Regions from separate parts of the Mycolicibacterium sp. HK-90 genome, predicted to be linked through region 1. Evidence: riboswitches for the same ligand, from Rfam matches in the RefSeq annotation. Region 1 holds a riboswitch; the other holds the start of a gene.

Region 1 (3,239 bases):
CTCTGCCTTCATCCGGCGCTCATACTCCTCGGCATCGATTTTGCCCGCCCGCAGGTCGGCCCGGGCGATGCGAATGTCCGAGGTCTGTGGATAGGAGCCGATCGTGGTGGTGGGCAAGGCCGGCAACTGCAACCGGTCCTGCTGGGCGACACGGCGCTGATCCGCCGGCGCCCGCTGGGCGCCGGACGTGAGGATCGACGCGATCCGGTCCCGTACCTGGGCATTGGTCAGCCGCGGATCGTCCTTCCGGGATGCGATCGCCGCGTTCGATGCCTCGATCTCCCGCGCGATGGCGTCGCGCCCGTCCCGGAGACCACGGGCCAGAGCCGCCACCTCGCTGACCTTCTCACTCCCGAATGCCAGCCAACTTCGCAGTGCCGCATCGATATCCGGCTCAGCGTCCAGCGTGTAGGGCACGTGCAACGTCGAGCATGAGGTAGATACGGCCACCGTCTTGGCTCGGTCGACCAGGGCGGCCAGGGTATCCAATGCACCATCCAGGTTGGTCCGCCAGATATTGCGGCCGTCGACCACGCCGGCCACCAGCAGCTTGCCGGACAGCTCGGGAACCGCAGCCAGTGCGGCCGCCGAGCCGGCCACCAGATCCACACCGATGGCCTCGACCGGTGTGCGGGCCAGGGCAGGCAGCGCATCGGTCAACTCGCCGAAGTACGTTGCCACGAAGATCGCAGGCCGTTCGGTGAGACCGCCGAGCCGCGCGTAGGTGCGCTCGGCGAGTTCGCCGGCGTTGCCCACGAAGTCGGTTACCAGCACCGGCTCGTCGATCTGGACCCAGCCGACACCTTGCGCGGCCAGCAATCGCAACAGTTCGGCATAGACGTCGACGAGTTCGTCCAGCCGCCCGATCGGCGCGCCCGCGCCACCGACGGCCTTCGACAACGCCAGGAACGTGATCGGGCCGATGATCACGGGTCGGGCCGGGATCCCCTGCGCGCGTGCCTCTTCCAGCTCCCCCGACACCTTGTCCGGGTTGAGCGAGAACGAGGTGTCGGGGCCGAGTTCGGGCACGATGTAGTGATAGTTGGTGTCGAACCACTTGGTCATCTCCAGCGGTGCGATCTCTGCGTCGCCGTAGACACCGCCGCGGGCCGCGGCGAAGTAACGGTCCAGATCGTCGGCGACACCGGCCACCCGGGCCGGTAAGGCGCCGACCAGAACCGCGGTGTCGAGCATCTGGTCGTAGTGAGAGAAGGTGTTGATCGGCACCGAATCGAGGCCGGCTGCGACCAGAGAGTCCCAGGTGTTGCGGCGCAGGGTGGCGGCGACCGATTCCAGTTCGTCACGACCGATCCGTCCCGCCCAGTACTTTTCGACGGCGCGTTTGAGTTCTCGGTGGGGACCGATTCGGGGCGACCCGAGGATGGTGGCGGTGAAAGGTGCTGCGGTTGTGCTCATCACGATGTCCTTCGACGTGCGGGAGGATGGCCACCGCCAGAAGACATCCAACCGAGACAGCCACCCGCCACGAGTGAACCGCTTCGGCCACTGCCCATTCCACGAGGCGATGAACCACCGGACGCGGCGCGCCCGGTACGGCTGGCAGGTCTTCGGACTCACAGGCCCGCACGGAAACCGTGCACCTACTGGCCGTCGCTTCCCAGCCGCAGTTGCCTGCGGGCCAGTGCTGATGACGGCGGTCGTTCCTGCATACCGCTGCGGGACAGTCCCGGATTCTCACCGGGTTCCCTCTCACGCCGCATCTCAACCAGCCTGCGACGCTCGGTGTCGACGTCGCACGTACCCCGGCGCCGACAAACCAGCTGCGAGTATGAGACTACCGCGCCGCCGGGGTCAGTCCCGGATGTCGGCCCTGATGGTGTCGGCCACCTCGGCGGCCTGGTTGACGGCCGCCGATGCCGGCTTGCAAGCCTGAACGTCGATGATCACGTTCGCCTCGACCGCCAGTGCCCGCTGGCAGGAACGCTGTTGCTCCCCCTCGCCTCGCGTGAACGGGATCGTCAGCTGTGAGTCGGTCTCGGACAGCGGCCCGCTACGCCACTTGGGCAGCTGCTGTCCGTTGAGGTTGATGTTCACATTGTGATCGGTGCACTTGGACCACCGCTCGGCGGATTGCCGGTAGAAATCGCGCGCGTCCTGTTCCGATGGGAAGGTCACCACGGACTGGACGACGAGGTTGTCCCAGTTGTCGTCGTTCGGCGAACGGAGCAGCTGCTGACGCAGCGCGCTCCAGCCTTCTCCGTAGATGGCCGCCTCGTTGACCTGCCACACACCCAGGCAGTTGAGGTTGGGCAGCAGATTACGGTGATCGCCCATCGTCCGCACCGCCGGTCGCGGGGTCATTCCGGTGGTGCCCATCAGGATGTTCAGCTGAGCAGGGCTGAGCAGCAACGCATCGAGGTCCGCGTCACCCAGGAGTTTGGGAGCGGGAGGCTGCGCCTCGGGCTTGCCCGAACAACCGGACAACGCCACCACAGTGAGCAAAACCAATGTTGCCCAACGTAATAGCTGACGCCGCCGGGATGCGTCAGGCATGCGTTCCGGCCATCGCGCACGCCATCTGCGCGGTATGGGCATCCTCGTTGAGTTCCGTGGCAGTCACATTCAGGGTGTTTCCGCTGCCCCGCAGCCCCATCTTCACGAGCAGTTTGGTGGCGTCGAGGGACCACGAGCGCATGGGGTTGGCGATGTCCGGCGCCAATCCGGGGGTGTTCGCGGCGCTCATCGCCTGCGCGGCCGACTCGCGAAGTGCCGTGCGGCCGCTGACATTCGACATGCTCACGAACGGATCCGCATAGTCGGGGCGCTCGGTGCCCTCGATCGTGTCGGCGAAGTCACCGTAGAACGTCGAGGCATTGTCCAGCGCGTCGGCGAACTGGGAGCATGCGGTCAGCGCAGCGGGGCTGGCCTCGCCTGCGACGGGGGCCGGCGGCACAGCCGCCGGATCAGGGGCACCTACCGGGGCGGGGGCGGCCAACGGATCGGGCGCACCCGGCGGTGGAGGAGCCGGCACCGGCGCGGGCGCTGGAGCGGGTTCGGTGTGGACCGCACCGTCGGGATCAGCCGAAGCCGTTGGCATCAACATGAATCCAACCCCCAGTGCGACACCTGCGGCCGCGAGACCGCGCGCCCATCGCTGTGATGACGTCACCTAGTCCTCCAAGAGTAGAAACTGCCGCGGCGCGACACCCCGTCGTCGACGGGAAACCAGCACGCCCCGGCATTGCTCCCATACCGTCGGTGGAGCAGGTGTCGAGAAG
Region 2 (3,239 bases), 1.4 Mb from region 1:
CCAGTCCGGCGCCGATCACCGCACCCAGCACCACCCGCGGCAGCCGGGCGTCGAGCACGATGGATTCCCTGACCGCGGGCCAGGTCTGCTCGGCCAGGCCTGGGTGGACGGCATGCAACACGATGGCCCACACCTGCCCCGGCGCGATTGACACCGAGCCGATGGCGACGCCGGCCGTCATCGCCGTCAGCAACAGCGCGATCAGCCCGGCCACGACCATCCGGTACGGGATCACGAAAACCGGTCCGGGTGCAGCTGCCGGGCCAGGGCGTCGACGGCCCGGCCCACCCGCACCCCGACCACCACCGACGACAGCGGGAGCACGGCGAACCGCTGGTGTTCGACCGCCGGAACATGCTGCAGCAGAGGATGTTCGGTCAGGAATCTCTTCTTGTCCGCGACCGGCTGGTCACCGTAGTCGTAGATCACGATGACCTCGGGTGCGCGCTCGGCGAACTGCTCGAAGGACACGTCGCCCCAGACCTTGGGCACATCGGCGAACACGTTCACGCCGCCCGCGGCCTCGATCATCCGGTTGCCGATACCCTTGCCACCCGAGGTGAACACCGTCGCCTCGCCGCTGTCGTAGACCCCGACCCGGACCGCCTCGACCCCACGCAGTTTTTCCGCGGACCGCCCCAGCTCGCCGTGGATGTTCTCGATCAGTCGTTCCGCGCGGTCGGCGACACCAAAGATCGTTCCGATACTTCGGATTTCGTCATCCACGGTCGACATGCTGACCGGCTTGTCCAGGCAATCCTCGATGTTCAGGTAGGTGTGGACCCCGGCGTCGATCAGGCGCTGCCTGCCGCGGCCCTCCTTCTCGTCGAACGCGCTGTCCCAGCCGCCGTAGACGAAATCGGGTTCGACGGCCAGCAGCGACTCGTAGGACGGGTACTCCTTGGCCAGCACCGGCAGCCCGTCATACGCGGCCTGATACTCGGGCAGGATCCGGTCGTCGAGATAGGACGTGCCGACCATGGATTCTTCCAACCCCAACGCCAGCAGCGTCTCGATCGCATGCTGGTTGAGTGCCACCGCCCGGGTCGGCGGCCGCTCGTAGGTGGTGCTGATGCCGCAGTTGTCCACGGTCACCGGGAATCCCGGTGGGGCGTTGCCCACGGTGTCCGGGGTCGCCGTCGAGGCGCATCCCGATACCAGCAGCGCCGTCAACCCGGCGATCATCCAACGAGCAGCCACAGGCCCACCCATCCTCTCCGGGGAGATCCGCCCCAGCGCGTGCGAGGTGGCGACTGCGGTGCGTATCTGGCTCTCGATTCTCAGCAGCTGAGGATCGATCACAGTGGCGGGACCGCGCCGGATTCACACCGGCTTCCGCGATCCGCAGTCGCCCTATCGCCGTCGATGGTAGGTCAGCGGTTGCCGACGAACGGCAGCAGCGCCATCTCCCTGGCATTTTTGATCGCCGCGGCGACCTGTCGCTGCTGCTGCGGGGTCAGGCCGGTGACGTGCCGAGACCGAATCTTGCCGCGCTCGCTGATGAACGTGCGCAGCAGCTGAACGTCCTTGTAGTCGACCTCGGTGACCCCGAGCGCGGCCAGCTGGTTGCGCCTGGGTTTCTTGACATCGGTCGACCGCGGGCGCTTCTTGGAATCCTTCTGGGATTTGGCCATCACCAGCTCGACTTCCGCACGCCCGGCAGTTCTCCGCGGTGCGCCAGCTCCCGCACCCGGACCCGGGACAGCCCGAACTTGCGCAGGTGCCCGCGCGGCCGGCCGTCGACCGAGTCCCGGTTGCGCAGCCGCACCGGACTCGAATCGCGGGGCAGCCGCTGCAGGGCAGTGACGGCCGTGGCTCTCTGCTCGCGCGTGCTCAGCGGATTCCGGATGATCTCCTTGAGCGCTGCCCGCCGTTCGGCGTAGCGCTCCACCAGTTCGCGGCGCCTCTCGTTCTTCACGATCTTGGACTTCTTGGCCATCAGCGTTCCTCGCGGAAGTCGACGTGCTTGCGGATCACCGGGTCGTACTTGCGTAAGACGATCCGGTCCGGGTCGTTGCGCCGGTTCTTGCGGGTGACGTAGGTGTAGCCGGTCCCGGCCGTCGACTTGAGCTTCACGATCGGGCGAATATCGGTGCGGGCCATCAGATCTTCTCCCCCTGGCTACGCAGCCGGGCCACCACGGCCTCGATGCCGTCGCGGTCGATCACCTTGATTCCCTTGGCGCTGACCCGCAGCCGGATCCGGCGCCCCTCGGTGGGCAGGTAGTAGGTCTTGGTCTGGATGTTGGGGTTCCAGCGGCGTCGACTGCGCTTGTGCGAGTGCGACACCGTGTTGCCGAATCCGGGCGAGCGCCCGGTGACTTGGCAATGGGCCGACATTGAATCTCCTTACTCGTGGGGTAGCCTGGCTTAAACATAATGATAATCATTTTCAATAGCTAGTTGGGAGGCCAGGTGCGCACCCCTGTTGTGCTGGTCGCCGGTCAGGGCGACGTCGATGGTGTGGCCGATCAGTTGAGCGGTGGCCCGGGGACCGTCCTGGTCCGTCACACCTATGACGGCCAGGTGGTGCTGCGGACGGTGTCGGATGCCGGCGGCAGCTCTGAAATGGCTCTCGAGCTGGCCCACGGCTGCGTGTCCTGCACGGTGCGCGACGACCTCCTGATCCTGCTGCGGCGTCTGCACCGCCGCAGCGACGTCACCCGCATCGTCGTGACGCTGATGGGCTGGCTCGAACCCGAACCGGTGTGTTGGGCCATCGAAAACGTCCACGTTCACGTCGGCCCGGGCTACATCGACGGGCCAGCTGCCCGTGACGTCAGCATCGAGGCGGTCATCGCCTGCATCGACACCGTGGGCTGGCTGCATCAGGCGGTCGGAGAGGACGAACTGGGCGACGGGCGCACGGTCGCACAGGTGGTGGTCGGCCAGGCCGAGTTCGCCGACGTCCTGGTCCTCACCGAACCCGATGCCACCGTCCTGTCCGTGCTGCGCCGACTGACGCCCCGTGCGCGCATCACCGTCGGCACCGAACGGGTCGAGATGGCGCTGGCACACCTGGAACCCGGAAGGCGGCGTGGCCGCGCCGCCTCACCGCACGATCCGCTGCTGGCCGGAGAGCCCCCTCTCGACCAGGACGGCGACGTCGGCATCGTCGAGTTCACCGCGAGGCGGCCGTTCCACCCGCTACGCCTGCACACTGCCATCGATCCGCTGCTCGACGGCGTGGTCCGCACACGCGGCCGGGCCTGGTTGGCCAACCGGCCCGCCGAGGTGATG

Evidence for each region. A riboswitch is a leader RNA that binds a small molecule or an ion and turns the genes downstream of it on or off. The one in region 1 is predicted to bind cobalamin.
Region 2: linked by a shared signal. The riboswitch ahead of QU592_RS27710 (ABC transporter substrate-binding protein) and the one ahead of metE (5-methyltetrahydropteroyltriglutamate--homocysteine S-methyltransferase) in region 1 are both predicted to bind cobalamin.

What each region holds. Positions count from the first base shown of each region.
Region 1 covers NZ_CP129613.1:4,372,785-4,376,023, forward strand. The annotation lists gene metE (5-methyltetrahydropteroyltriglutamate--homocysteine S-methyltransferase) at 1-1,416, opposite strand, end outside; cobalamin riboswitch at 1,556-1,732, opposite strand; gene QU592_RS20955 (sensor domain-containing protein) at 1,813-2,469, opposite strand; gene QU592_RS20960 (Rv2240c family protein) at 2,507-3,064, opposite strand.
Region 2 covers NZ_CP129613.1:5,788,026-5,791,264, forward strand. The annotation lists gene QU592_RS27705 (FecCD family ABC transporter permease) at 1-220, opposite strand, end outside; gene QU592_RS27710 (ABC transporter substrate-binding protein) at 232-1,200, opposite strand; cobalamin riboswitch at 1,241-1,362, opposite strand; gene rpsR (30S ribosomal protein S18) at 1,374-1,634, opposite strand; gene rpsN (30S ribosomal protein S14) at 1,634-1,939, opposite strand; gene rpmG (50S ribosomal protein L33) at 1,939-2,103, opposite strand; gene rpmB (50S ribosomal protein L28) at 2,103-2,339, opposite strand; gene mrf (ribosome hibernation factor-recruiting GTPase MRF) at 2,415-3,239, shown strand, end outside.